DNA from 3 places in the Kitasatospora griseola genome. Region 3 is predicted to be linked to each of the others. Evidence: predicted binding sites of a transcription regulator. Region 3 holds the regulator's gene; each other region holds the start of a gene.
The links. Region 3 encodes HrcA, which represses chaperone genes, less so after heat shock. Its sites were predicted from a motif close to TTNGCACTCNGNNNNNCNGAGTGCNAA; they were not measured.

Region 1: groL (chaperonin GroEL) is a predicted target of HrcA. The motif match lies at 2,158-2,184, and genes of this name have one in related genera.
Region 2: groES (co-chaperone GroES) is a predicted target of HrcA. The motif match lies at 2,287-2,313, and genes of this name have one in related genera.

Annotation. Positions count from the first base shown of each region.
Region 1 covers NZ_CP173360.1:3,896,582-3,906,098, reverse strand. Annotated here, with positions in the region: gene thrC (threonine synthase) at 1-940, shown strand, start outside; gene ACI1MP_RS17475 (MoaD/ThiS family protein) at 973-1,251, shown strand; gene ACI1MP_RS17470 (cold-shock protein) at 1,813-2,019, shown strand; gene groL (chaperonin GroEL) at 2,340-3,962, shown strand; gene ACI1MP_RS17460 (hypothetical protein) at 4,074-4,433, shown strand; gene ACI1MP_RS17455 (hypothetical protein) at 4,453-5,073, opposite strand; gene ACI1MP_RS17450 (ABC transporter ATP-binding protein) at 5,212-5,928, shown strand; gene ACI1MP_RS17445 (FtsX-like permease family protein) at 5,925-8,624, shown strand; gene ACI1MP_RS17440 (PadR family transcriptional regulator) at 8,650-8,994, shown strand; gene ACI1MP_RS17435 (hypothetical protein) at 8,991-9,517, shown strand, end outside.
Region 2 covers NZ_CP173360.1:5,023,901-5,033,417, forward strand. Annotated here, with positions in the region: gene ACI1MP_RS22940 (hypothetical protein) at 1-86, shown strand, start outside; gene ACI1MP_RS22945 (polysaccharide deacetylase family protein) at 156-1,037, shown strand; gene ACI1MP_RS22950 (THUMP-like domain-containing protein) at 1,013-2,218, opposite strand; gene groES (co-chaperone GroES) at 2,457-2,762, shown strand; gene groL (chaperonin GroEL) at 2,863-4,497, shown strand; gene ACI1MP_RS22965 (IS982 family transposase) at 4,530-5,444, opposite strand; gene ACI1MP_RS22970 (LysR family transcriptional regulator) at 5,868-6,869, shown strand; gene ACI1MP_RS22975 (WhiB family transcriptional regulator) at 6,989-7,315, opposite strand; gene ACI1MP_RS22980 (response regulator transcription factor) at 7,852-8,463, shown strand; gene shbA (RNA polymerase sigma factor ShbA) at 8,662-9,381, shown strand.
Region 3 covers NZ_CP173360.1:5,614,992-5,624,508, reverse strand. Annotated here, with positions in the region: gene ACI1MP_RS25545 (PDZ domain-containing protein) at 1-1,812, opposite strand, end outside; gene ACI1MP_RS25540 (16S rRNA (uracil(1498)-N(3))-methyltransferase) at 2,025-2,768, opposite strand; gene dnaJ (molecular chaperone DnaJ) at 2,882-4,021, opposite strand; gene hrcA (heat-inducible transcriptional repressor HrcA) at 4,091-5,164, opposite strand; gene htpX (zinc metalloprotease HtpX) at 5,436-6,359, shown strand; gene ACI1MP_RS25520 (hypothetical protein) at 6,394-6,981, shown strand; gene ACI1MP_RS25515 (DUF3097 domain-containing protein) at 7,048-7,881, shown strand; gene ACI1MP_RS25510 (hypothetical protein) at 7,889-8,569, opposite strand; gene ACI1MP_RS25505 (RNA polymerase sigma factor) at 8,566-9,219, opposite strand; gene hemW (radical SAM family heme chaperone HemW) at 9,366-9,517, opposite strand, start outside.

The DNA.
Region 1 (9,517 bases), 1.7 Mb from region 3:
CGACTCCGGCAACCCCACCCACTCGTTCAAGGACCGGGTGGTGGCCTGCGCGATCGAGGCCGCCCGCGCCTTCGACTTCACCACGCTGTCCTGCTCGTCCACCGGCAACCTGGCGGGCGCGGTGGGCGCCGCCGCGGCCCGGGCCGGCTTCAAGTCCTGCGTGTTCATCCCGCACGACCTGGAGCAGGGCAAGGTCGTGATGGCCGGGGTGTACGGCGGCGAGCTGGTCGGCATCGACGGCAACTACGACGACGTGAACCGGTTCTGCTCGGAGCTGATCGGCGACCCGGCCGGCGAGGGCTGGGGCTTCGTCAACGTCAACCTGCGTCCGTACTACGGCGAAGGCTCCAAGACCCTGGCGTTCGAGATCTGCGAGCAGCTCGGCTGGCGGCTGCCCGAGCAGATCGTCATCCCGATCGCCTCCGGCTCCCAGCTCACCAAGATCGACAAGGGCCTGCAGGAGCTGATCAAGCTCGGCCTGGTCGAGGACCGCCCGTACAAGATCTTCGGCGCCCAGGCCGAGGGCTGCTCCCCGGTCTCCGCCGCCTTCAAGGCCGGCCGCGACGTGATCAAGCCGGTCAAGCCGGACACCATCGCCAAGTCGCTGGCGATCGGCAACCCGGCCGACGGCCCCTACGTGCTCGACATCGCCCGCCGCACCGGCGGCGCCGTCGAGGACGTCACCGACGCCCAGGTGGTCGAGGCGATCAAGCTGCTGGCCCGCACCGAGGGCATCTTCGCCGAGACGGCCGGCGGCGTCACCGTCGGCGTGCTGAAGAAGCTGGTCGAGACCGGGCAGCTCGACCCGAGCAAGGAGACCGTCGCGATCAACACCGGCGACGGCCTGAAGACCCTCGACGCGGTCGCCGACTCCGGCATGACCGCCGTGATCCGCCCGACGCTGGAGTCCTTCCGCGCCGCCGGTCTCGTCTCCGCCTGATCCGTCCCCCACGTCTTCCGAGGAGTGCCCACATGAGCGCCACCGTCCGCATCCCCACCATCCTCCGCACCTACACCGGCGGCGCCGCCGAGGTGACCGCCGAGGGCGCCACCCTGGCCGCCGTCGTCGCGGACCTGGAGGCCAACCACGCCGGCATCGCCGCCCGCCTGCTGGACGACACCGGCAAGCTGCGCCGCTTCGTGAACGTGTACGTCAACGACGACGACGTGCGCTTCGCCGACGGCCTGGAGACCGAGATCAAGGACGGCGCCTCGGTGTCGATCATTCCGGCGGTGGCCGGCGGCTGCTGACGCCGCCCCGGGTATTCGCCCTGCCGCCGTCAGGCCTCGGAATTCGATTTCCGAGCCGCCTGGCGGCGGCTCGGCACATCGGCCGAAGACGTTCGGGCAGCCGTGTTTACGGCCCGGTGGGTCGCTGGAATTCGGGGACCGGCGAAGGAGTAGAGTGCCGGGAGAGCCGTTCCCCGTCACGGCCCGTTCCAATCCTCGTTTTTCCCCGTTCCGCACCTCGCGCCGGCCCCGTCCCGTCCCGCGCTCTGAGACATGCGCCGGACCGTTCGCCGCTCGACCTGTCAGGCCGCCGTCATAATTCTTTCGGCGATTTGCGGTGACACGTCCGTTATGTCCGGTGGCTATTGTCGCGCCGTACACCTTTCGCCCCGTCATATCCCCTGCGGCGTACGCGATTTCCGTGAAATTAGGGCCTGTTGCAGAGGGCGCATATCCGGATACATTCAGCCGCGACAGAGGCTGCGCCGTGCGGGGGGGAGTCCCCACAGGCCGGTCTTCCAGACCTCCGGGTCCGCGTCCGCGGATCTCTGAAGGGCCAGCACAGCACAAGGGGAGTTCGGAATGGCTCAGGGCACCGTCAAGTGGTTCAACGCCGAGAAGGGCTACGGCTTCATCGCGGTCGACGGTGGAGCGGACGTGTTCGTCCACTACAGCGCGATCCAGATGGACGGCTACCGCACCCTGGAAGAGGGCCAGCGGGTCGAGTTCGAGATCTCGCAGGGTCAGAAGGGTCCGCAGGCCGACATGGTCCGCGCCGCCGGCGCCTGACGGCTCGGCAGACCGCACCCACGACAGTACGACCGGCAGGTCCGGCCCCGGCGCGACGCGTCCCGGGCCGGGCCTGTCGGCGTTCTCCGGCCCGGCCTGCGGGTTTCCCGGGAGGGCGGTCGGAGCACGCCGAATGGGCTTGCACTCGACACCCCCGAGTGCTAATCATTGGCGTTAGCACTCACAGCGTGAGAGTGACAACGGACCGGGCCGGTGAGGCCCCGGAAGCGGCGGGGACAGGACCCGCACCCTCCTGGGCCGTCCGTCGCGGGCACCCCCTTGGTCCGAGCAGTCGACCGTGTCCCGGAGGACCACTTCTAATGGCCAAGATCATTGCCTTTGACGAGGAAGCCCGCCGCGGCCTTGAGCGTGGCATGAACCAGCTTGCCGACGCCGTGAAGGTCACGCTCGGCCCCAAGGGTCGCAACGTCGTTCTGGAGAAGAAGTGGGGCGCCCCCACCATCACCAACGACGGTGTCTCCATCGCCAAGGAGATCGAGCTCGAGGACCCGTACGAGAAGATCGGCGCCGAGCTCGTCAAGGAGGTCGCCAAGAAGACCGACGACGTCGCGGGTGACGGCACCACCACCGCCACCGTGCTGGCCCAGGCGCTCGTCCGCGAGGGTCTGCGCAACGTCGCCGCCGGCGCCAACCCGATGGCCCTGAAGCGCGGCATCGAGAAGGCCGTCGTCGCCGTCTCCGACCAGCTGCTGGCCCAGGCCAAGGACGTGGAGACCAAGGAGCAGATCGCCTCCACCGCCTCCATCTCCGCCGCCGACACCCAGATCGGCGAGCTCATCGCCGAGGCCATGGACAAGGTCGGCAAGGAAGGCGTCATCACCGTCGAGGAGAGCAACACCTTCGGCCTGGAGCTCGAGCTCACCGAGGGCATGCGCTTCGACAAGGGCTACATCTCCGCCTACTTCGCCACCGACCTGGAGCGCATGGAGGCGAGCTTCGAGGACCCGTACATCCTCATCGCCAACTCCAAGATCTCCTCGGTCAAGGACCTCCTCCCGCTGCTGGAGAAGGTCATGCAGAGCGGCAAGCCGCTCGTCATCATCGCCGAGGACGTCGAGGGCGAGGCCCTCTCGACCCTGGTCGTGAACAAGATCCGCGGCACCTTCAAGTCCGTCGCCGTCAAGGCCCCGGGCTTCGGCGACCGCCGCAAGGCCATGCTGGGCGACATCGCCATCCTGACCGGCGGCACCGTGATCTCCGAGGAGGTCGGCCTCAAGCTCGAGAACGCCGGCGTCGACCTGCTGGGCACCGCCCGCAAGGTCGTCATCACCAAGGACGAGACCACCATCGTCGACGGCGGCGGCGACAGCGACCAGGTCGCCGGTCGCGTCAACCAGATCCGCGCCGAGATCGAGAACTCCGACTCGGACTACGACCGCGAGAAGCTCCAGGAGCGCCTCGCCAAGCTGGCCGGCGGCGTGGCCGTCATCAAGGCCGGCGCGGCCACCGAGGTCGAGCTCAAGGAGCGCAAGCACCGCATCGAGGACGCGGTGCGCAACGCCAAGGCCGCCGTCGAGGAGGGCATCGTCGCCGGTGGTGGCGTCGCCCTGCTGCAGGCCGGTGTCGCGTTCGAGAAGCTGGAGCTGGACGGCGACGAGGCCACCGGTGCCAACATCGTCCGCGTGGCCCTGGAGGCCCCGATCAAGCAGATCGCCACCAACGCCGGTCTTGAGGGCGGCGTCGTGGTCGAGAAGGTCCGCAACCTGCCCGCCGGCCACGGCCTGAACGCCGCGACCAACGAGTACGTCGACCTGATCGCCTCCGGCATCATCGACCCCGCCAAGGTCACCCGCTCCGCCCTGCAGAACGCCGCCTCCATCGCGGCGCTGTTCCTCACCACCGAGGCCGTCATCGCCGACAAGCCGGAGAAGGCCGCCGCGGCCGCCGGCGGCGGCATGCCGGGCGGTGACATGGACTTCTGATCCGACCCCTCCGGTTGGTTCAGCCAGTCTCACGCCGTGAGGGCGGTCTCCTTCGGGAGGCCGCCCTCGCGGCGTTTCCGGCTCCCGGCGGTGCTTTGGGACAATGGGCGGATGGCCACTCCCGAGATCGAATCTGCCCTGCACAGTGCCCGCGCGCTGATCCTCGCCGACCTCACGGCACGGGACGTCGCCGACGCCGCGATCGTCTCGCTGGTCGAGGACGCCGTCACCCACCGCCGCTGGTGGCTCGAACAGTGGCCCGACGGCCGCGAGTTCGTCCTCGGCCTGATCGCCCAGGACGTCCAGGACGCGCTGCTGGAGTCGTACGGGCGGTGGCCGCTCTGTTCCGCGTGCGCGGCGGGGGACGACGACCCGCACGCGCTGAGCGTCGAGCCGGAACTGGGGGCGGACCCGCACTGGGTGTGCGGCAAGAAGGGCGTCGTCGTCGCGGCGGTCGGCGAGCTCGCCTGAGGACCGGCCGGGGAGAGCACTATGGCGCCAGCTCCCTGAGTTCGGCCTGCATGTTCGCCCGGGCCTGGGCGTCGTAGCGTTCGTGGGCCTCGGCGGTGCGGTAGAGGGCGAGGAGGTGGTGGAGGATCTCGGTGCGGCCCTCGCGGAAGGCGTCCGGGGGGACGAAGTCGTATTCGTCGCGGATGGCGGCGGTGTAGGCCACGTAGTGGTCGGGGGGTGAGCCGAGGACGGCGAGGTCGGCGTCGCAGAGGACTTCGCCGTTGTGGTCGCCGGGCGCCGGGTGGTGGGTGACGGTGAGTCGGATCAGGCGGGCGACCTCGTGGACCAGGGGTTCGGGCAGGCCCGCCTCGCGGAGGGCGCGGCAGGCCAGGGCGGCGCTGCGTTCCTCGTTCTCGGAGCGGTCGGGCCGGTAGACGGCGTCGTGGAACCAGGCGGCCAGTCGGACGGCGTCCGGGTCCTCGGCGTGGCCGGCGAGTTCGTCGATCCGGTCGAGGACGGCCCGCAGGTGGTCGGTGGTGTGGTAGCGGCGCTGCGGTTCGGCCCAGCGGGCGAGCAGGTCGCGGGCGTACGGCTCCGGGTCGACGGTGGCGCCGCAGCGGGTGAGCAGGGCGTGCCAGCGCTCGGACAGCGATGCGGTCATGACGGTCATTCTGCTCCCTGGCGGATGTGACCCACACTATATGTAGTTCACCGACTTATGACGCAGACTTGAGTAGTCGTCGCTCGGAGGCTATACATACTCGGTATGCAAGACGTTCCGCTGTTCCGAGGGGGAGCCATGACCGGATCGAGCGCGCAGGCCGTGCTGCGCCTGGAGGGAGTCGGCCGGGTGCACGGCCGGGGCGAGGCCGAGGTGCACGCCCTCCACCCGATCGACCTGGAGGTGCGGGCCGGGGAGTTCCTGGCCGTGATGGGGCCGTCCGGCTCGGGGAAGTCCACGCTGCTCGCGCTGGCCGGGGGCCTGGACCGCCCGTCGGTCGGCCGGGTGCTGGTCGAGGGCGCCCCGCTGGAGGGCCTGAGCCGGGCGCGGCTGGCCGATGTACGGCGCCGGTCGGTCGGCTACGTGTTCCAGTCGTACAACCTGATCCCGTCCCTGACGGCGGCGGAGAACATCGCGCTGCCGCGGGAGTTGGACGGCGTGCCGGCCCGCAAGGCCCGCGCGGAGGCGCTCGTCGCGCTGGAGGAGGTGGGCATCGCCCACCTCGCCGACCGCTTCCCGGAGGACATGTCCGGCGGCCAGCAGCAGCGGGTCGCCATCGGCCGGGCGCTGGCGGGCGAGCGCCGGCTGGTGCTCGCCGACGAGCCGACCGGCGCGCTCGACTCGGCGACCGGCGAAGCCGTGCTGCAGGTACTGCGTGCGCGCTGCGACGCCGGGGCCGCCGCCATGATGGTCACGCACGACGCCACCCATGCGGCCTGGGCGGACCGGGTGGTGTTCCTCCGGGACGGCCGGATCGTCCGCGAGGCGGCGCAGCGCACCGGGGCCGGCCGATGAGCGCCTGGCGGGCGGTGCTGCGGATGGCGCGCCGCGACGCCCTGCGGGCCAAGGGCCGCAGCGCCCTGGTGGTCGCGATGATCGCGTTGCCGGTGCTGGGCGCGACCGGCGTGGACGTGGTGCACCGCAGCGGTCAACTCACCGCCGTCGAACGCGCGGACCGGCTGATGGGCCGCTCCGACGCGCTGGTCGGCGCCTACGATCCGGGCCGGAGCGTCGAGCAGTCGGTGTTCCCGGCCGACGGCGTCCGCACCCTGCCGCAGCGCCCGGGCTCCGAGACGCCCGAGCAGAAGCGCGCCGCCATCACCGAACCGGCCGCGCTGCTCGGTGAGTTGCTCCCGAAGGGCAGCACTCTGACGCCCGCCCGCACCGGCCCGGTCGCGGCCGTGCAGACCCGCGACGGCCTGGCCCCCGTCGACACCTTCGAGGCCGACCTGGCCGGCGACCTCTGGCAGGGCCGGCTGAACCTGGTCTCCGGCCGGGCCCCCGCCGCCGCCCACGAGGCCGCCGCCACCCGGGCGTTCCTGGCCGGCACCGGCCTGCGGATCGGCGACCGGGTCACCGTCCGCGGCCTGGAGTCGACCCCGTTCACGCTGACCGGCGCCGTGGAGAGTCCCGGCGAGCTGAACAAGTCCGAACTGATCGCCCGCCCCGGCGAGTTGTACCAGCAGCTGGACGCCGCCCAGGTGGTCGCCGGGCTCGCCCCGCAGAGCCCGGGCGCCGAGCAGGCCGCCGCGAAGAAGGCCGCCTGGCTGGTCCGACTGCCCGCGGGGGCGAGCCTCGGCTGGGACCAGGTCCGCGAACTCAACCGCTACGGCTACACGCTGGCGAGCCGCCAGGTCGCCGCCCACCCGCCCGCCGACGCGCTGGCCCGGCAGGAGGCGGTCGGCGCCGAGGACGCCCGCGAACGCCGCATGATGACGGTCGCCACCACCGCCGCGATGGCCCTGCTGGAGGTCGCGCTGCTGGCCGGCCCCGCCTTCGCGGTCGGCGCCCGGCGGGCCCGCCGCCAGCTCGCCCTGCTCGGCGCGGCCGGCGGCCGCCCCGGACACGTCCGGGCCGTGGTGCTCGGCGGCGGCCTGGTGCTCGGCGCGGCCGGCGCGGTGCTCGGCGCCGTGGTCGGCGCCGCCCTGGTCGCCGTGCTGCGCACCCGGATCGAGGAGTGGGGCGGCAGCCGGTTCGGCCAGCTCGCCCTGCGCCCGTCCGACCTCGCGGCGATCGCCGCCGTCGGCATGCTCACCGCCCTGCTGGCGGCGCTGCTGCCCGCCCTGCAGGCCGGCCGCCGCGAGGTGCTCGACGGCCTGACGGACCGTGACCCGGTGCGCCGCTCCGCCCGCTGGACGCCGCTGCTCGGCCTGGCCGCCGTGCTGGTCGGCGCCGCGCTCGCGCTGTACGGCGCGGTGGTCGCCCCGACCGGCGGGATGCCGGTGCTCGCCGGACTGTCGACCCGCACCCTGTCGGTGCTGACCGGCGCGACGCTCGCCGAACTCGGCCTGCTGCTGTTCACCCCGCTGCTGCTCGCCCTGCTCGGCCGACTCGCCCGCCTGCTGCCGGTCGGCCCGCGGCTCGCGCTGCGCGACGCAGCCCGGCACCGCTCCCGCACCGGCCCCGCGGTCGCCGCCGTGCTCGCCGCCGTCGCCGGCGCCGTCGCGGTCGGCGTGCACACCGCCGGCGCCGAGGCCCAGGACCGCGCCTCCTACCGGCTGGAACAGCCCGTCGGCGCCGTCCGGATCACCCTGCACGGCGACGCCGACGTCATGCCCCAGCTGCGCACCGCAGTGGTCCAGGACCTGCCGGACCTCGGCGAGCGGGCCGACCTGTACGAGGCGCAGTACGTCTTCTGCGAGGGCTGCTCCAGCGTGGTGTCCGCGGAGGGCGGGCCGCGCTACGGCCAGACCGTGACCGGGCCGGCCGTGGTCGGCGACACCCAGGTGCTGCACAACCTGCTGGCGCTGCGCGACCGCACCGCCGAGGAGGCGCTGCTCGCCGGGAAGGCCGTGGTCACCGACCCGTCCTACCTGCACGACGGCAAGGCGGTGCTGCAGATGCAGGGCAACGGCATGGAGGCCAGGAAGGTCACGGTCGACGCCGTCCTGGTCGACCGGCCCGTCGGGCAGCGCTACGCGCCGGTGGTGGTAGCCCCCGCGACGATCCGCGGCCTCGGCCTGCAGGTCGTGCCGGCCGGGGCGATCTGGCTGCCCACCGCGCCGGTCGCCGACCGGGCCGAGCAGCGGGCCGCGGCCACCGTCGCCCGGCTCGCCCCGCACTCGGAGTTCGGGGTGGAGCGCGGGTACCGGCCGCAGGACAGCGTGGTGCAGGTCGCGCTCAGCGGCTTCGCCGCCCTGGTGGTGCTCGGCGCGGCCGTGGTCTCCACCGCGCTGGCCGCCGCCGACGCCCGCCGCGAACGCGTCCTGCTGTCCGCGATCGGCGCCCGGCCGCGCACCCGGCGCACCGTCGCCGGCCTGCAGGCCGGACTGATCGCCCTGCTCGGCGGGCTGCTCGGCACCGTCAGCGGCTTCGTCCCCGCGTACGCCCTGCTGCGTTCCCGGGTGGCCGGGATGACGGGCGCGCCCGCCGTGCTGAATCCTGCCGACATCCCGTGGGCCACCATCGGGCTGCTCGCCCTGGCGCTGCCGGTGGTGGCGGGCCTGCTCGGCGCGCTGCGCCGGGACGACCCCGCGGGATGGCGCGGATAAGCAGGTCGGCGATATATGTAGTCGTATGACTGAACGCGCCATGCAGGAACCCACCCTGCTGCTGCTCACCGCCCTCGCGGACGCCCCCCGGCACGGATACGCGCTGATCCAGGAGGTCGACGCGATCTCCGGGGGGCGGGTGAAGCTCCGCACCGGAACCCTGTACGGCGCACTCGACCGGCTGCTCCAGCAGGGCCTGATCGAGGTCGCCGCCGAGGAGATCGTCGACGGCCGGGCCCGCCGCACCTACGCCCTCACCGGCGCCGGCCGGGGCGTCCTGGCCACCGAGGCCGAACGGCTGCGCGCCGTCGCCGCCGAGGCGCAGCGCCGCCTCGGCGGCGCCGTCCGTCCCCGGGGGGCCACCGCATGAACGTCGCCCTGCGCACCGCCCTCGCGCTCTACCCGGCCCGCTACCGACGCGACCGGGGCGCCGAACTGGCCGAGGTGTTCGCCGACACCACCGCCGGCTCCGGCCGCCTCGCCACCGCCCGCGAAGCCCTCGACCTCGCCGCGTACGGCCTGCGGCTGCGCACCGGCCTCACCGACACCGCGCTCCCCGGCCGGCTGCTGGTCGCCGCCGCCCCGCTGCTGACCGGCGCCCTGCTCGGCCTCGCCGTCCTGCCCGGCGTCGGCGACTGGCGGGAGTACCGGATCACCGTCGCGGCCCGCTCCGGGACCGACCTGCCGTGGGGCCGGCTGGTCGAGAACATCGCCGTCCTGGGCCTCGCCGTCATCCCGCTGCTGCTGGTCGCCGCCGCCGCGCTCGGCGCCTGGCGGGCCGTCCGACTCCTGGGCACCGTGGTGGCGCTGCTCGGCGCCGTCCGGATCGGGTACGCCGCGCTGAGCCTGCCGCCCAGCGGGGTGTGGAGCGGCTGGTTCTTCGCCTACGAGAC
Region 2 (9,517 bases), 590 kb from region 3:
AGCCGGGGCCGGTGCCGGAGCCCCCGGCCGGGCTGCTGTCCCGTCCGGTGCACCGGTGGACCTTCACCCGGACGGACGTCGGGTAGGCAACCGGGGAGCCGGTAGCGTTCGTCCAGAACATCGACAGTCGTGTAGAGGAAGAGCGGGGGACACCGGTGACGAACAGGGCCCGGATCGGGTACGGCGTGGGTGCGCTCGCCGTGCTGCTGGCGGCGAGCGGGTGCGGCAGTTCCGCCCCCGCCACGAAGTCCGCCGCCCCCGCGAAGCCCGCGGCGGCGTCCTCGGGCAGCTCCTCCTCCGCCGCCGCGTCGGCGCCCGCGCAGGACACCGCCGGGGAGGCCGCGTGGGCGAAGTGGGGCCTCAAGCCGATGGCCAAGGCGCCCGCGCCGCCCGCCGACAAGCCGATCAAGCTGACGAAGACCGGCACCGTGCCGGTGTTCAGCGAAGTCCCCACCCAGGACAAGGTCGTCTTCATCACCATCGACGACGGGGCCGAGAAGGACCCCAAGTTCGTCCAGATGCTCACCGAGCTGAAGGTGCCGATCACGATGTTCCTGACCAAGGACATCGTCAAGAACGACTACGCCTACTTCAAGCCGCTGCAGGCGCTCGGCAACACCGTGCAGAACCACACGGTCAGCCACCCGGTGATGAGCAAGATCACCGCGGCCCAGCAGAAGACCCAGATCTGCGACGACCAGACCGCCCTCACCGAGCAGTACGGCACCGCCCCGTACCTGTTCCGGCCGCCCTTCGGCGACGGCGCCAACACCCCCACCCTGAACACCTCGGTGCAGGAGTGCGGGCCGCGTGCCATCGTGCTGTGGCGCGAATCCATGCAGATCCACGACATGCAGTACCAGTCCGCCGACAAGAAGCTGAAGAACGGCGACATCATCCTCGCCCACTTCCGCGGCCCGTCCGAGCTCAAGGGCGAGACCATGACCGCGATGTTCGGCGAGATGCTCGCCCGCATCCAGGAGCAGGGCTTCGCGGTCGCCCGCCTCGACGACTACATCGCCAAGCCCGCCGGCTGACCCAGCATCATCACCGGGCCGGCCGCGGTGCGGGCCACGATCACCGTCACCGTGTTCGGCCCGGCCGGCTTCAACTGCCGCCGCAGTTCCTCCGGGACCACCGACGCCCCGCGCTTCTTGATCACCACGGTGCCGATCCGGCGCTCCTTCACCAGCGCCTTCAACTTCTTCACGTTGTACGGCAGTACGTCGGTCAGCTCGTAGGCGTGCGCGTACGGCGTCGGACGCAGCTCGTCCGAGGTGACGTACGCGATCATCGGATCGATCAGCCGACCGTTTGTCGACTCGACCACCTCGGCGACCATCCGGCCCCGGATCACCGCGCCGTCCGGCTCGTACAGGTACCGCCCCACCGGACCCACCGGCGGGTCCGGCAGCGCCCCGCCGGTCAACGAGTGCGGGCCTGGCAGCAGCGTCGCCCGGTACGGCTCGGCGGCCGCGGTGCCGAACCACAGCACCGCCTCCTTCACCTCGCCCCGGTCCGACACCCACTCCGCCTCGGCGCCCTCCGGCACCAGCTCGTGCGGGATCCCCGGCGCCACCTTCAACGCCCCGAACGGGGTGCGCCGGGCCGCCTCCACCGCCCAGGACAGCGGCGGCGAGTACGCCTCCGGGTCGAACACCCGGCCGCGCGAGGTACGCCGCGCCGGATCGGTGAACACCGCGTCGAAGCCGTCCGTGTCGACGTCCGCGACGTCCGCGCAGCGCACCTCCACCAGCTCCGCCACGCCCAGCGCCGCCGCGTTCGCCCGCGCCACCTCGCAGGTCAGCTCGTCCCGGTCCACCGCCAGCACCGCGATCCCGGCCCGGGCCAGCGCGACCGCGTCCCCGCCGATCCCGCAGCACAGATCCGCCAGCCGCTTCACCCCGAGCGCCGCGAACCGCCCCGCCCGCCACTCGGCCACACTGCGCCGCGTCGCCTGCTCCACCCCGTGCTGCGTGAAGTACATCGACCGGGCGTCCGCCCCGAACTTCGCCTCCGCCCGCTGCCGCAACCGCGCCTGCTCGAACGCCGCCCGCACCAGCTCCGCCGGGGGTACCCCCAGCGGAGCGTGGGGGCGGTACTCCCGCCGCAGCCGGGTCGCCAGCGCCAGCTCCTGATCCGCGGTGAACTCCCGCAACTCGGCCAGCAGCGCCTGCCCCTGCTCGGTCAGCAGCGCCCGGAACGATTCGATCTCCACGGCCCCATTGTCGCCGCCCGGTCACCCCCCGGAATCCCGGGCCGGGCGGAAACTGCGACACGACGTCGTTGGCACTCTGGTTGACTGAGTGCTAACGGCGTCCTAAGGTCGTTCCTGGCACTCACCCCAGGGGGAGTGCTAACGCGAAGATGCGTGCCTGACCCCCGCGACGGCAGTTGCGCACCATCGCCCACCTACCTGTTAGACAACCCCGTAATCTCCGAAGGGGAGCTCGGACGTGACCACCAGCAGCAAGGTTGCCATCAAGCCGCTCGAGGACCGCATTGTGGTCCAGCCGCTCGACGCCGAGACCACCACCGCCTCCGGCCTGGTGATCCCGGACACTGCCAAGGAGAAGCCCCAGGAGGGTGTCGTCCTTGCCGTCGGCCCGGGCCGCTTCGAGGACGGCCAGCGTCTGCCGCTCGACGTCGCCGTCGGTGACATCGTCCTGTACTCGAAGTACGGCGGCACCGAGGTGAAGTACCAGGGCGAGGAGTACCTCGTCCTCTCGGCTCGCGACGTTCTCGCCATCATCGAGAAGTAAGACGTCCCCAGCCCGCCCCGGATCCGTGTCAGCACTGACAGGGGCCCGGGGCGCGGTTGTTGCTCCACGTACGCAGACCACACCCTGAGGAAACGGGATCATGGCGAAGACCCTGCAGTTCGACGAGGACGCCCGCCGCTCGCTGGAGCGCGGCGTCAACAAGCTTGCCGACACCGTCAAGGTGACCATCGGCCCCAAGGGCCGCAACGTCGTCATCGACAAGAAGTTCGGCGCCCCCACCATCACCAACGACGGTGTGACCATCGCCCGCGAGGTCGAGCTCGACGACCCGTACGAGAACCTCGGCGCGCAGCTGGTCAAGGAGGTCGCCACCAAGACCAACGACGTCGCGGGTGACGGCACCACCACCGCCACCGTGCTGGCCCAGGCCCTGGTCAACGAGGGTCTGCGCAACGTCGCCGCCGGCGCCGGCCCGGCCGCCCTGAAGAAGGGCATCGACAAGGCCGTCGCCGCCGTCTCCGAGCACCTGCTGTCCATCGCCCGCGAGATCGAGGGCAAGGACGACATCGCCGCCGTCGCCTCCCTCTCCGCCCAGGACACCCAGGTCGGCGAGCTGATCGCCGAGGCGATCGACAAGGTCGGCAAGGACGGTGTCATCACCGTCGAGGAGTCCAACGCCTTCGGCGTCGAGCTCGAGTTCACCGAGGGCATGCAGTTCGACAAGGGCTACCTCTCGCCGTACTTCGTCACCGACGCGGAGCGCCAGGAAGCCGTCCTGGAGGACCCGTACATCCTGATCAACCAGGGCAAGATCTCCAGCATCCAGGAGCTCCTGCCGCTGCTGGAGAAGGTTCTGCAGGCCGGCGGCTCCCGCCCGCTGCTGATCATCGCCGAGGACGTCGACGGCGAGGCCCTCTCCACCCTGGTGGTCAACAAGATCCGCGGCACCTTCAACGCGGTCGCGGTCAAGGCCCCCGGCTTCGGTGACCGCCGCAAGGCCATCCTCGGCGACATCGCCACCCTGACCGGCGGCCAGGTCATCTCCGAGGAGGTCGGCCTCAAGCTCGACCAGGTCGGCCTGGACGTGCTGGGCTCCGCCCGCCGCATCACCGTCACCAAGGACGAGACCATCGTCGTCGACGGCGCCGGCGCGTCCGACGCGGTCGCCGGCCGGGTCGCCCAGATCAAGGCCGAGATCGCCAACACCGACTCCGACTGGGACCGCGAGAAGCTCCAGGAGCGCCTCGCCAAGCTGGCCGGCGGCGTCTGCGTGATCAAGGTCGGCGCGGCCACCGAGGTCGAGCTCAAGGAGCGCAAGCACCGCCTGGAGGACGCCATCTCCGCGACCCGCGCCGCGGTCGAGGAGGGCATCGTCGCCGGTGGCGGCGCCTCGCTGGTGCACGCCGCGAAGGTCCTGGAGGACGGCCTCGGCCTGTCCGGCGACGAGGCGACCGGTGTCGCCGTGGTCCGCCGCGCCCTGGTCGAGCCGCTGCGCTGGATCGCCCAGAACGCCGGTCTTGAGGGCTACGTCATCACCTCCAAGGTCTCCGAGCTGGAGGCCGGCCAGGGCTACAACGCCGCCACCGGCGAGTACGGCGACCTGGTCAAGGCCGGCGTCATCGACCCGGTCAAGGTCACCCGCTCCGCCCTGGAGAACGCCGCCTCCATCGCCTCCCTCCTACTCACCACCGAGACCCTCGTGGTCGAGAAGAAGGAAGAGGACGACGCGGCGGGCCACGGCCACTCGCACGGCGGGCACGGCCACAGCCACTGAAGCGCCGGCCGCTAGATGAATGATGCGAAGGGTTAGTGGTCGTAGGCGGTCAGCGAGCGCATGACGGGCTGACCGGTCCGGTCGTTGTGCCAGATCGCCGAGGTCAGTGCGAGGATGCGTTGCAGGACACGGACCATCACCCCGGCCGGCGTGCGGCCCTGGTGGCGTTCGAGGTCGAGTTGGGCCTTGAACGTCTGGTTGACCGACTCGATGATCTGCCGCAGCGGCTTGAACAGCCTGGCTCCGGCCCGCTCGGGTTCGCCCTTGCGGGCCGGGCGGAGCAGGTGGACGCCCCACTCGGCGAGTTCGTGTTCGAAGGCGCGGCCGTAGTAGTGCCGGTCGCCGATCAGGGTCTGGCCCGGTCGGGAACCGGCCAGGTCGGGTTCGGCGTGGAGGATGCCGAGCAGGGTCTGGCGCTCGTCGGCCTTCGCGCCGGTCAGCGCGAACGCGACGGGCAGGCCGTGCAGGGTGCACACCAGATGCAGGCGCAGACCCCAGAAGTAGCGGGAGTGGCTGGCGCAGTAGCCGTACTCGGCCCATCCGGCCAGGTCGGAGCGCTTGGCGGTCTCGCGTGAGCGCCCACATTCCACCGGGGTGGAGTCGACGACCCACACGCTGTCGGTCCACAGCGAGGTGTCGATCGCGACCAGGCGGTTGACGCGGGCGATCAGGCCGGCGGCCTTGCGCAGGCGCCGGTTGTAGCCGGACTGCCCGGGCAGGTACGGGAACAGGTGCCGCAGGCGGGCGGTGGCGTAACGGATCCAGCGGCGCTCGGAGGTGAAGCCGAGCAGGGCCTGCATCACCGCCAGGGTGACCAGTTCGGCATCGCTGAGCCGGGGCGCGATCCCGATCTCGGGTCGCCACGGCGCCAGATGGGGCGATTCCTTCAGCAGGTCGTCGGTCTTCACGTAGAGTGCGGTCGCGAGGGAGTCCAGGTCAGGCGTCACAACCGACCTTTGGACTCCCTCGCGTCATTTCATGCACGCCAGCGAGCCCTTGGCATCAATCATCTAGCTGACCCCTGAGGGGCAGCGACCGCAGGGGCGCGAGGAACTGCGCGACCGGCCATGCACTCTCGTAGTGCGAGGCTCGGAGCGTGCAGGGCCTCGCGCCCTTTCGCATGGGCAGGTGGGCGGGGGGAACTGCGCGACAAGCGCAGGCCACGTCCGCAAGGTCGCGAGCACGTGCAGGTCATTGTCCTGCGTTGCGATCTTGCTGGTGGGTGCCTTCCGCTGCGCGCAGTTCCGCCCCCTCGGCTTCGCCTGGGGGTACCCCCAGCGCCCCTGCTTTCGCACCCGCTCGTGCACCCGCTCGCGCCGCCGGTTTCGCGTCCGTCCGTGCCCGCTGCGCTCTCCCCTAAGGTTGATGGCGTGATTGAAGCCCGCCACCTCCGTGTTCTGCATGCCGTCGCCCGGACCGGGTCGTTCTCCGCTGCGGCGCGGGAGCTGGGGTGCACGCAGCCTGCGGTGAGTCAGCAGATGAAGGCGCTGGAGAAGGCGGTGGACACCCCGCTGGTGGTGCGGTCGGGGCGGGAGATGCAGTTGAGCGAGGCCGGGCGGGTGCTGTTGAAGCATGCGAACGGGATCCTCGCGGGGCTGTCGGCCGCGGAGGAGGAGGTCGCGGCGATCGCCGGGCTGCGGGCGGGCCGGGTGCGGTTGGTCTCGTTCCCGACAGCGAGTTCGACGCTGGTGCCGCGGTCGGTGGCGCAGGTGCGGGCGGCGCATCCGGGGGTGCGGGTGTCGTTGGTGGAGGCGGAGCCGCCGCAGGCGCTGGCGATGCTGCGGGGCGGGGAGTGCGAGGTGGCGCTGGCGTTCCGGTACCCGGACTCGCAGGGCGGGCTGAGCCTGCCGTCCCCGCACGCGACGTTGCGCGAGGCCCGCGCGGAGGCGGCGCTGGAGGCAGCGGCGACGGCCGCGGCGAACGACTGGTCGGAGCTGGTGGTGCGGCCGCTGCTGGACGATCCGCTGGTGGGGCTGGTGCCGGCCGGGCATCCGCTGGCGGGCCGGGGCGAGGGCGAGCCGGTGGATCTCGCGGAGCTGGCGCGGGAGCAGTGGATCGCAGGCTGTCCGCAGTGCCGGGGGCACCTGGTGGAACTGTGCACGGACGCAGGCTTCGCGCCGGCGATCGAGTTCGCCACCGACGACTATCCGGCGGTGGTGGGCCTGGTGGGCGCGGGTCTGGGGGTGGCGGTGCTGCCGGGCCTGGCGCTGGAGTCGGTGCGGCATCCGGGGGTGGTGGCGGTGCCGGTGCGGGTCGCGTCGGGGGAGCCCGCGCGGCGCGAGGTGGTGGCGCTGACCCTGCCGGACCTGGCGGGGGTTCCGGCGGTGGAGCTGATGCTGGATCAGCTCGCGGCGGCGGCTGCCGCCCGGTGAGGCGTCCGCGCCGACCGGTGAGCGGGCGGCGCGGCGGATTCAGGGAAACGTTTTTTCAGCTGTTTGAGGGCCGCTGCCGGGACAGCTGACGGGGGCATGCGCGGCCGCTCATCGGGCGCTCAGTGGCGGACGGCCTGCGGCATCGCCAGCGGGACCTGGACCAGTCGGTTGCGGGAGCGGCCGAGCAGTTCTTCGCGCTCGTCCTCCGTCATGCCGCCCCAGACCCCGTAGGGCTCGCGGACGGCGAGGGCGTGGGCCGCGCACTGGGCGCGCACCGGGCAGCGCATGCAGACCTCCTTGGCGCTCGCCTCGCGGGAGGTCCGGGCCGCGCCGCGTTCGCCCTCGGGGTGGAAGAACAGCGAGCTGTCGACGCCGCGGCAGGCGGCGGAGAGCTGCCAGTCCCAGAGGTCTGCGTTGGGGCCGGGGAGGCGGGAGAAATCTGCCATGGCTCATTCCCTTCGAGGGTGCGGGACCTGGCGGCCCGGACGGGCTTGCTCCGGCGAGGCTGCACGGGACCGATACGGACACCTGGAAATATGACTTACACCCAACTACACGGACAAGTCACCCACAGTCCGACACAACAGTCAATGACCTAACGGAAGCTATAAAAACGGACAAACGGTGCAATAGGTTTTGAGTCGCGCCACTCCCCGATCGGAGGCTCGACGGGGCGCGGGCCGCGGCCGGAAGGCGTGCGCGGCGCGGACACCGCGCGCGAGCTGCACAAAAGTGCGGCGTGTGCACCGCGAGGTGGCTCTTGTGTGATGGGTCGGCCACGTACAGTGGTGGAGATGGACCTGAGCCGTAACTCATTCGAGTGACGGTCGTTGGATGTACGGAGGCGGTCAGCAGGCGCAGGACATCGGGATCGGTCGCGGAGCGAGGCGATCGGAACGGGGTCCGTCCCGGCGGCCGTGTCGGAGAGGTTCGTACCAGCCAGGAGGCTCAACGTGACGCGGATCAGCTGCGGAGGACGGTCATGACATCCGTACTCGTCTGCGACGATTCCCCGCTCGCCCGGGAGGCACTGCGCCGCGCGGTGGCGACCGTGCCCGGCGTGGACCGGGTGACCACTGCGACGAACGGTGAGGAGGTCCTCCGCCGCTGGGTGGCCGACCGTTCCGATCTCGTTCTGATGGACGTTCGGATGCCCGGGCTCGGCGGGGTGGAGACGGTCCGCCGACTGCTCTCGGCCGACCCGGGCGCCCGGATCATCATGCTCACCGTGGCCGAGGACCTGGACGGCGTGGCCCTCGCGGTCGCCGCCGGGGCCCGCGGCTACCTGCACAAGGACGCCTCGCGCGCCGAGCTGCGGGCCACCGTCACCCAGGCGCTGGCCGACCCGACCTGGCGCCTGGCGCCGCGCCGGCTGCGCAGCCCGGACATGGGCGCCGCACCGACTCTGACGGCCCGTGAGATCCAGGTGCTGGAGGGGATGAGCCACGGCCGCAGCAACGCGGAGATCGGCCGCGAGCTGTTCCTGTCCGAGGACACCGTGAAGACGCACGCCAGGCGGCTGTTCAAGAAGCTCGGGGCCTCGGACCGCGCGCACGCGGTGGCGCTGGGCTTCCGCTGGGGCCTGGTCCGCTGAGCGGGTGCGGGGACAACTGCGTTCGCTCGGACGTGTGACGTTGTGGTCCCGAGGCTGCACCATGGAGTAGTGGAGCACCTCGGGGACCAGCGGACAGGCAGGGGAGGCGGCACGGTGCACCCGGCGACGCATAACGTTCCGATGCACAAGTCCGGACGCGGTGCCGCGTTTTCCGGTCCGACCAGGCACCATGGACCGATGCATGACGACGAGGAGGCCGCCGGCACCGAACCGGCGCAGCCCGCCCCCGGGGGTGCGGCTGCCGCTCCGTCGTCGGCACCGGAGGGTCGGGCGGCGGGATCCGACGGTGCGTCGGATGCGGGCGCTCGTCCGCAGGTCGCGGGTGCCACCTCGCCGGAGGAGGCCGCGCTGGTCGCGGCCGCGGTGCGCGGGGACGGCCCGGCGATCGAGGCGCTGCTCGGGTACGTGCTGCCGCTGGCGCTGCGGTACTGCCGGGGGCGGTTGGTCCGGCTGCCCGGCGGGGCCCGGCACCATGTGGACGACGTGGCGCAGGAGGTGTGCGTAGCCGTGCTGTGCGCGCTGCCCCGCTACCGGGACACCGGCCGCCCGTTCGAGGCCTTCGTGTACGGGATCGCCGCGCACAAGATCGCCGATCTGCAGCGGGCCGCGATGCGCGGGCCCGGTTCGACGGTGATCCCGCCGGACGACCTGCCGGAGACGCCGGACGACTCGCTCGGCCCCGAGGAGCGGGCGCTGCTGTCCAGCGACGCCGCGTGGATCAAGGAGCTGCTGTCCAACCTGCCGGCCCGGCAGCGCGAGCTGGTGCTGCTGCGGGTGGCGGACGGGCTGTCGGCGGAGGAGACCGGCGAGGTGCTCGGCATGTCGCCGGGCGCGGTGCGGGTGGCCCAGCACCGGGCGCTGTCGCGGCTGCGGGCGCTGGCGGAGGAGTCCGGCTAGCCGGTCCGGCCGGGGGAAGAAGCGCGGGGGCGCGCGCGTTGTCAAGAGGGCGCGACGACGCACCCCGCGGCACCAGTACCATGGGGTATCGGCGCCTGGTCGGGTCGCCAAAGTTTCTCCGGTGTGCGCGGTCCTC
Region 3 (9,517 bases):
GTCGTCCAACGAGGCGGCGCTGTCGCCGAGTTCACCGCTGAACGGGATCCGGCCCCACAGCACGCCGTCCTTCGCGGCCCGCAGCGCACCGAACCGCCCGGCCGCCACCGGGAACGCCACGATCCGGTCGGCCAGGCCCTCCAGGTCGACCTTGGTGGTCGGCGCCCCGGACTCGCCCTTGTCGCCGTCCTTGCCGTCCTCGTCCTCGCCGCCGACCGGCCGCCCGGCCCGCTGCGGCCCGAACGGCGACGGGGTGTCGGCGGCCAGCGTCAGCAGGAACGGGCGGGTGCCACCGGGGAACGACAGGTCGAAGACGTGCTCGTCGTACACCGGGTCGAAGTTCCGCACCGACAGGAACGCCAGGTGCTTGCCGTCCGAGGTGAAGGCGGGCGAATAGTCGTGGAACCGCTGCGGGGTGGCCTCGCTGACGGTGCGCGAGGTCAGGTCGGCCAGCATGATCTGCCGCAGCGACCACGGCCCGAGCACCGGCTGCGACCAGGCCAGCCAGCCCGAGTCCGGGCTGAACACCGGCCCGCTGACCTCGCCCTCGCCGCTGCGCGCCAGCTCGTGCACCGCGCCGTCGCTGAGCGCCACCAGCAGCAGCCGGCCGTCGTGCGAGGCGACCGCGAGCTGCCGCCCGTCCGGCGAGACCGTCAGTGACAGCACCCGGCCGAGCTGCCCGGCCGCCAGCCGGCGCCGCTCCGCGCCGAGCACCGACGGCGCGTACGCGATCGCGTCGTCGCCGTCCGCGTCCGTCACCCACACCGCGCCCTGTGCGCCGTCCTCGCCGGGCACCACCCGGGCCAGCCGGTTGCGCACCCCCGGGGTCTCGTCCAGCACCCGGGACGGGCCCTCGCGGTGCGTCACCCAGTGCACGGTGCCGCGCACCACCACCACGGCGGCCCGGCCGGTCCGGTCCGCGGCCGCGGACTCCACCTGCCCGTCGGCCCGGGTCGGGTGCGGTCGGCGGCTGCTGCGCGGACCCGCCAGGTCGATGTCCAGCCGGCGCGGCTCGGCGCCCTCCAGGTCGTCCAGCAGCCACAGGTCGCCGGCGCTCTGCCAGATCACCCGGGTGCCGTCGGTGGACGCCTGCCGGGCGTAGAACCCGCTGTCCGCCGGGCCGTGCGCCCGCAGATCGGTGCCGTCCGGGAGGCTGGAGTACAGCCGCCCGACCCCCTCGTGGTCGGACAGGAACGCCACCCGGTCGCCCACCCACATCGGGCACTCCAGCTGGCCGTCCAACCCGGCGTGCAGCCGCTCGAACTCGGCCCCGCCGACCCACAGCTTGCCCGCCCGGCCGCCCCAGTAGCGCTTCCAGTGCGCGGCCTCCCGGTTGTGCGTCCCCAGCAGCACCCGCCCACCGGTCGCCCCCGCCGGCACCGCCTCGAACGCCAGCGACCCGATCGGCCCGTACGGCAGCCGCTCCGGCTCGCCGCCGTCCAACGGCACCGCGAACGCCCACGTCCGGCGGATCGTCTCCTGCCCCGCGGTGGTGATCGCGATCGGCCGCCCGTCGCCGCTCCACCCCACCAACGCCGTGAACGGGCTCCCCCAGTACGTCAACCGCCGCGCCTGCCCGCCGGCCGCCGGCGCGACATGCACCTCCGGCGCCCCGTCCCGCTGCGACGTCCACGCCACCGTCCGGCCGTCCGGCGAGATGCGCACGGTGCCGACCGGCACCTGATCCGCCGTCAACCGCCAGGCCCGCCCACCCTCGACGGGAGCCAGCCAGACATCGTCCTCGGCAACGAAGGCGACAACGTCACCATGCAGATGGGGGTGGCGCAGATACCCGCGCGTCGAATCGGTCACCCGGCCACCATAGGGGTGCGAACTCAGGGGTGAGGGGCAATTTCCGCGAGAGCGGAGGGGTGCGAGGACAGGGGCGCGGGGAACTGCGCGACAAGCGCACACCACGTCCGCTAGGTCGCGATCAAGTGCAGGTCATTGTCCTGCGTCGCGATCTTGCGGACGTATGCGTTCCCCTTCGCGCAGTTCCCCGCGCCCCTGTCGCTGCGCTCCTTTTACCCCCAGCGACCCGTGCGGCCGAGCAGCAGCGCTCCCGCCGCGACCCCCGCCGTGGAGGTGCGCAGGACGGACGCCCCGAGTCGGTACGGCTTCGCGCCGGCCTCCGCGAACGCGGCGATCTCGTCCGGGGACACCCCGCCCTCCGGCCCGACGATCAGCACGATCTCACCGGAAGCGGGCAGCTCCGCCGTGGCCAGCGGCAGCGACCCGTCCTCGTGCAGGACGGCGGCGAAGGAGGCGCCGGACAGCAGCGGGAGCAGCTGACGGGTCGTCATCAGGTCGTGCACCTCGGGGAAGCGCAGCCGCCGCGCCTGCTTGCCCGCCTCGCGGGCGGTCGCCCGCCACTTGGCGAGGGCCTTGGTGCCGCGCTCGCCCTTCCACTGGGTGATGCACCGGGAGGCCGCCCACGGCACCACCGCGTCGATGCCGACCTCGGTCATCGTCTCGACGGCGAGTTCGCCGCGGTCGCCCTTGGGCAGCGCCTGGACGACGGTGATCCGGGGCGCGGGCGCAGCCTCCTCGCGGACGGCGGCCACCAGCACGTCCAGCGCGTCCTTGCCGTGCACCGCGGCGACGGTGCCGTCCGCGCCGCGGCCGCGCCCGTCGGCGAGGGTGACGGCCTCGCCGGGCTCCAGGCGCTTGACGGCGACGGCGTGCCGTCCTTCGGGGCCGTCGAGGCGGACGGTGGCGCCGGGTGCGGCGCCCGTCAGGTCGTCGACGACGAACACCGGTGCGGTCATCGGAACAGGAACCCTCTCAGCGAGCGGAACGGGCGAAGAACGGAACGGACAACAAAAAAACCCGGGCCGGAAGCGGTGGCGTGCCACCACTCCCGGCCCGGAAGGAACAGGTCTCACCGGCCGTTGAAGGCGTCCTTCAGCCGGGAGAACAGGCCCTGCTGGCCAGGGGCGAACTGGCCGGACGGCCGCTCCTCGCCGCGGAGCATGGCGAGCCGCCGCAGCAGCTCCTCCTGCTCCGGGTCGAGCTTGGTGGGCGTCTGCACCTCGACATGCACTATCAGGTCGCCCCGGCCGCCGCCGCGCAGATGCGTGATGCCGCGGCCGTGCAGCGGGATCGACTGGCCGGACTGGGTGCCGGGCCGGATGTCGACCTCCTCCAGGCCGTCCAGGGTCTGCAGCGGCACCTGGGTACCGAGTGCCGCGGCCGTCATCGGGATGGTGACCGTGCAGTGCAGGTCGTCGCCCCGGCGCTGGAAGACGGCGTGGCTGGACTCGGCGATCTCCACGTACAGGTCGCCGGCCGGGCCGCCGCCGGGGCCGACCTCGCCCTCGCCGGCCAGCTGGATCCGGGTGCCGTTGTCGACACCGGCGGGGATCTTCACCGTGAGGGTGCGGCGGGCCCGGACCCGGCCGTCGCCCGCGCACTCCGGGCACGGGGTCGGGACGACGGTGCCGAAGCCCTGGCACTGCGGGCAGGGGCGGGAGGTCATGACCTGGCCCAGGAAGGACCGGGTGACCTGGGAGACCTCGCCCTTGCCGCGGCACATGTCACAGGTCTGCGCGGAGGTGCCGGGCGCGGCGCCCTCTCCGCTGCAGGTGGTGCAGGTGACGGCGGTGTCGACCTGGAGTTCCTTGGTGGTGCCGAACGCGGCCTCCTCCAGGGTGATCTCCAGTCGGATCATCGCGTCCTGGCCCCGGCGGGTCCGCGAACGCGGGCCGCGCTGGCCGGTCGCGGCGCCGAAGAAGGCGTCCATGATGTCCGAGAAGCCGAACCCGGCCGCACCGGCGCCGAAACCGCCCGCGCCGCCGCCGTTGGGCGACAGCGGGTCGCCGCCCAGGTCGTAGACCTGACGCTTCTGCGGATCGGAGAGCACCTCGTAGGCGGCGTTGATCTCCTTGAACCGCTCCTGCGTCTTCGGGTCCGGGTTGACGTCCGGGTGCAGTTCACGGGCGAGGCGTCGGAACGCCTTCTTGATCTCGTCCTGCCCCGCGTCGCGTCGGACGCCGAGTACCGCGTAGTAGTCCGTGGCCACCAAATGCTCCGGTTTGTTCCGCCTCTAGAAGTGCTTGCGACGGCTGCGTGAGGGATTCACGCAGCCTTGCTATGACTCGGCCAGGATCTGGCCGACGTACCGTGCCACCGCTCGCACCGCCCCCATTGTGCCCGGGTAATCCATCCGGGTCGGACCGATCACTCCCAGCTTTGCCACGCTCTGGTCGCCCGAACCGTAACCGACGGAGACCACCGACGTGGAATTCAGGCCCTCGTAGGCGTTCTCGTGGCCGATCCGGACCGTCATCGCGGAGTCTCCGGTCTCACCCAGCAGGCGCAGCAGCACCACCTGCTCCTCCAGTGCCTCCAGCACCGGACGGATGGACAGCGGGAAGTCGTGGCCGAAACGAGTCAGGTTGGCGGTGCCCGCCAGCATGATCCGTTCCTCGTTCTGTTCGGCGAGCGTTTCGAAAAGGACGGTCAGCACGGTGCTGACCGAGGGCCGGTCGGCCGGTTCGAAACCGGCCGGCAGGTCCTCCAGCAGGGTCGGCACCTCGGGCAGCCGACAGCCGCCCGCCGTGCCGTTGAGCCTGGCCCGCAGCTCGGCCAGCAGGCTCTCGCCGACCGGACCGGGGCAGTCCACCATCCGCTGCTCGACCCGGCCGGTGTTGGTGATCAGCACCAGCATCAGCTTGGTCGGGGTGAGCGACACCAGTTCGATGTGCCGCACCGTGGAACGGGTCAGTGACGGGTACTGGACCACCGCGACCTGCCGGGTCAGCTGCGCGAGCAGCCGCACCGTACGGGCCACCACGTCGTCCAGGTCGACCGCGCCCTCCAGGAAGTGCCGGATCGCCCGGCGCTCCGGAGCCGTCATCGGCTTCACCTCGGCGAGGCGGTCGACGAACAGCCGGTAGCCCTTGTCGGTCGGGATCCGCCCCGCACTGGTGTGCGGCTGGTGGATGAACCCGTCCTCCTCCAGCGCGGCCATGTCGTTGCGCACCGTGGCCGGTGACACGCCCAGGTTGTGGCGCTCCACCAGGGCCTTGGAGCCGACCGGCTCCTCGGTGCCCACGTAGTCCTGGACGATCGCGCGCAGCACGGCGAGCCGACGCTCGTCCAGCGGGCGCACGGACGAACGCGTGTCGATCAGGCGGCCGTCGGGCTTGCCGTCGTCCGGCATCGGTGCGCACCTCCGTCGTCGTCCGTTGTACCGGTGGTCGATCCACTCTGGCACTCAACTGGGCAGAGTGCCAGAACCGTATCTGCCAGTGTACGGCCCGGGCCTGATGGCAGGAACGGTCCGCCGACGTGATCCTCGACCGAATACCGGACCGGCCGACGCCCGGAGGCCGCCCCGGCCGCATTCCCATCGGATTCCCATCGTTTCGGATGGTGCCCGCGGGGCCTGCCGGTGGCAGCATCGAAGGCGAAGAGGCGAAGGAGGAGCAGCGATGTCGGCGTCACGGCAGCACTCCCGGTTCACCCCCGACCGCGGCCTGACCGGTCGGATGGTCACCACCATGTTCTTGATCGGCCTGCTCTACGTCGGCTTCACCGGGCTGCTGATCGTGCTGCTGCGCGGCGCCTGGCCGCTGGTGGTGCTGATCTCCGGCGGCCTGTTCGTCGCGCAGTTCTGGTTCTCCGACAAGATCACCGAACGGGCCATGGGCGCCCACCAGGTCAGCCCCGAGGAGTTCCCGCAGCTGCACGGCGCGGTGGACCGGCTGTGCGCACTCGCCGACATGCCCAAACCGCGGGTCGCGGTCGCCCACAACGACATGCCGAACGCCTTCGCCACCGGCCGCAACCCGCAGAACGCGGTGATCTGCGTGACCACCGGCCTGCTGCGCCGACTGGAACCGGAGGAGCTGGAGGGCGTCCTCGCGCACGAGCTCTCGCACGTCGCGCACCGGGACGTGGCGGTGATGACGATCGCCGGCTTCCTCGGCGTGCTGGCCGGCGCGATGACCCGGATCGCGCTGTACGGCGGAATGATGGGCGGCGGCAACCGGAACAGCAACGACTCCAACGCCGCCATCGCGATGATCATCGTCCCGCTGGCCTCGATGGTGGTCTACGCGATCAGCTTCCTGCTCACCCGGCTGCTGTCCCGCTACCGCGAACTCGCCGCCGACCGGGCCGCCGCCCAGCTGACCGGACGGCCCAGCGCACTGGCCTCCGCCCTGACCAAGGTCACCGGGCAGATCGCCGCCATCCCCACCGAGGACCTGCGCAAGGCCCAGCCCTACAACGCCTTCTACTTCGCGCCCGCGCTGAGCGCCAAGGAGACCGCCGCGCAGCTGTTCTCCACCCACCCCTCGCTGGAGCAGCGCCTCACCCAGCTGTCGAAGATCTCCGCCGAACTCGGGCAGTGACCCCGCCCCACCCCTGAAGCAAGGAGCACTCCGCGTGGGATTCCTGGACGCCCTGTTCGGCCGCAGCAAGCCGGTGAAGCCCGACCTCGACCAGCTGTTCGGCATCCCGTCGGCCGCGCTCACCCTGCAGGCCGCCACCGGATTCCTCCCCACCGGCCTCGGCTCGGTCTGCTTCGCCGCCGTCGAGGGCGGTGCGTTCGCCGAGGTCCAGAAGCAGGTGCGGGCCCTCCTCGACGCCGACACCGAACGCGGCGGCACCCCCGTCGAAGCCTCCCGCGACGACTACGGCTACTCCTGGCTGCTCGCCCGGCACACCCCCGAGGAACTCCCCGACCTGGTCAACGACCTCCACGCGGTCAACAGCGAGCTGGAGGCCAACGGCTTCGGCCCCCAACTGCTCTGCTCGATCGTCGCCTTCCGCGACCCCGAGGGCCGCTCCCTGGGCCTGGTCTACCTCTACAAGCGCGGCACGTTCTACCCCCTGTGCAAGCTCCCCGGTCAGGAGAAGCGCAACAACCCCCTGGAGATCGAGATCTCCAACCTCCTCCGCAACGACCTCCGCATCGAGCCCGACCTCTCCCGCTGGTTCCCGGTCTGGGGCGCCCCGGGTCTGGACGACTGAGCTCCCGGTGGCGGCGCCGTACAGCGGCTGACGGGTCGTCGGGGGCGGTTTCGTAGACTGCGGGGCATGCGCAGCAGGGAGTACGGGCCGGATCTGACCCCGCCGTGGAAGCGGCAGCAGCCCGCGCCGGAGGTGGCGGCGGAGCGGGATCTGGTGGTGGAGGAGGCCGCGACCGGGTTCTGCGGGGCGGTGGTGCGGTGCGAGCGGACCGCGGAGGGGTTCACCGTCACGCTGGAGGACCGGTTCGGCAAGCACCGGGTGTTTCCGCTGGTGCCGCGCGGGTTCCTGCTGGAGGGGCGGGTGGTGACGCTGGTCCGGCCGACCGGTCCGGCTGCGCAGCGCGGGCCGGGGCGGACGGCGTCCGGGTCGGTCGCGGTGCCGGGTGCGCGCGCCCGGGTGGCCCGCGAGTCGCGGATCTACGTCGAGGGCCGCCACGACGCCGAACTGGTCGAGCGGGTCTGGGGCGACGACCTGCGGATCGAGGGCGTGGTGGTCGAGTACCTGGAGGGCGTGGACGACCTGCCCGCGATCGTCGCCGAGTTCGCCCCGGGCCCGGGCCGCCGGCTGGGCGTGCTGGTCGACCACCTGCTGCCGGGCACCAAGGAGCACCGGATCGCCGGCCGGGTGACCGGCGACCACGTGCTGGTCGTCGGCCACCCGTACGTCGACGTCTGGCAGGCCGTCAAACCGGTCGGCCTCGGCTTCGCGGCGTGGCCCGAGGTGCCGCGCGGCGAGGTGTGGAAGGAGGGCGTCTGCCGCCGTCTCGGCTGGCCGGTGGACACCCCCGCCGCCTGGAAGCGGATCCTCGCCTCGGTCGACGGCTGGAAGGACCTGGAACCCGAACTGCTCGGCCGGGTCGAGGAGCTGATCGACTTCGTCACTCAGCCCGGCAGCGCCTGACGGCCGCTCAGGACGACGTCGCGGACGGCAGGACGGTCGGGGTCGGGGTCGGGGTCGCGTTCGGCGGGGCGGACGGGTCGGACGGGTCGGCGGTGTTCCACGCGAAGATCCGCGGCGCGGGCGCGCAGGCGGGCACGGCCTCCACCACGACGGCGCGGAAGGTGGTCACCGCCCCGCCGCCGATCCGGGTCCGGCCCGCCGTCAGCAGCACCGTCGACCCGGGCGGGACGAGCTTGGGGTCGATCCGCACCGTGCCCGGGCCGTCACCGGGCCGCACCCGGTCGGGCTGGGCGCGGGTGCCGTTCGGCTCCGGCAGTGTGCACTCCTCGGGCGTCCTGGCCTCCTCCAGGCCGGCCGCCCGCACCCCGTACCGCTGCAGGGTGGCGACCATGTCGGACAGCGCCGCCGGATCGCGCAGCTGCAGCGCGATGGTGCCGTCGGACTCCTGGGTGACGGCGTACGCGGCGTTCCCGCCGTGCTCGACGCCCAGCACCGCGGGCAGCACCAGCGCGGTGACGACGGCCGCCGCACCGACCGCGACGGCAGCCGTCAGCGGGCGGCGGCGCAGCACGCTCGGGCGCCCGGCGGGAGACGTGGCGGCGCCGCGTTCGGCGGCGAGGGCGAGCAGTTCCTCGCCGAGCTTCTGCTCGAAGTTGCTGGTGGACGGCGTGCGGCGGGTGCTGTTCACGGGGACACCTCGATCATCGGGTCGGCGGGGGTGCTCCGGCGGGGCATCAGCAGGGCGGCGCCGGGACGGGGCAGGTCCTTGCGGGCGGGCTGCCGTTCGGCGCCCAGCCGGCGGCGGGCCCGGTGCATGCGCACCCGGACGGTCGCCTGCGAGATGCCCAGCACCTGCGCGGTCTCGGCGGTGCTCAGACCGTCCATGACGACCAGGTCGAGGACCTCCCGCAGCGGGGCGCTGAGGCCCGCGTGCCGCTGCGCGAGGTCGCGGACGGCGCGCTGGGCGTCGATCCGCTCCTCCAGGGCGAGGATGTCCTCCTCGTCGAGCAGCCGGCGGCCGGACAGCCGGCCGATCGCCCGGCGCTCGCGGTGGTCGCCGCGCCGGTGCCCCGCGATGACGTAGCGGGCGATGCCGTACAGCCAGCCGATCGCGGTGCCGCGCTCGGGCCGGTAGCTGCCGGCGGCCTCCAGCGCGGCGACGAAGATGTCCGCGGTGAGGTCGGCCGCCAGGTGCGGATCGCTGACCCGGCGGGTGACGAAGTCGAGTATGGCGTTGACGTGTTGGCGGTAGAACACGCCGAAGCCGTCCGGAGTGGTCAGCTCCGGTGGACGGTCCTCGGGGCGCGCCTCGTGGCGAGGGTGCTCACGGATGCGCATGCGTCCCTCCTCGGTCGGGGGAACCCGGTGGGTCCCTTCACCGAGTACTTGGCCGCAGCCCCGCGGAGCGTTTCACGCCGGTCCGGTCCGCCGGTCGCCACGTTGACGCCCGACCGGCTCGTCCCGTCCCCGACCGGCGGCCCGGCTCAGTCGACCAGGTCGCGCACCACCGCGTCGGCCAGCAGCCGCCCGCGCAGGGTCAGCGCAGCCCGGCCGAGGGCGTACGGGCCGGGCTCCAGCAGGCCGTCGGCGAGGGCCCGGTCGGCGGCCTTGCGGCCGGTGTCGGTGAGCAGGTCGA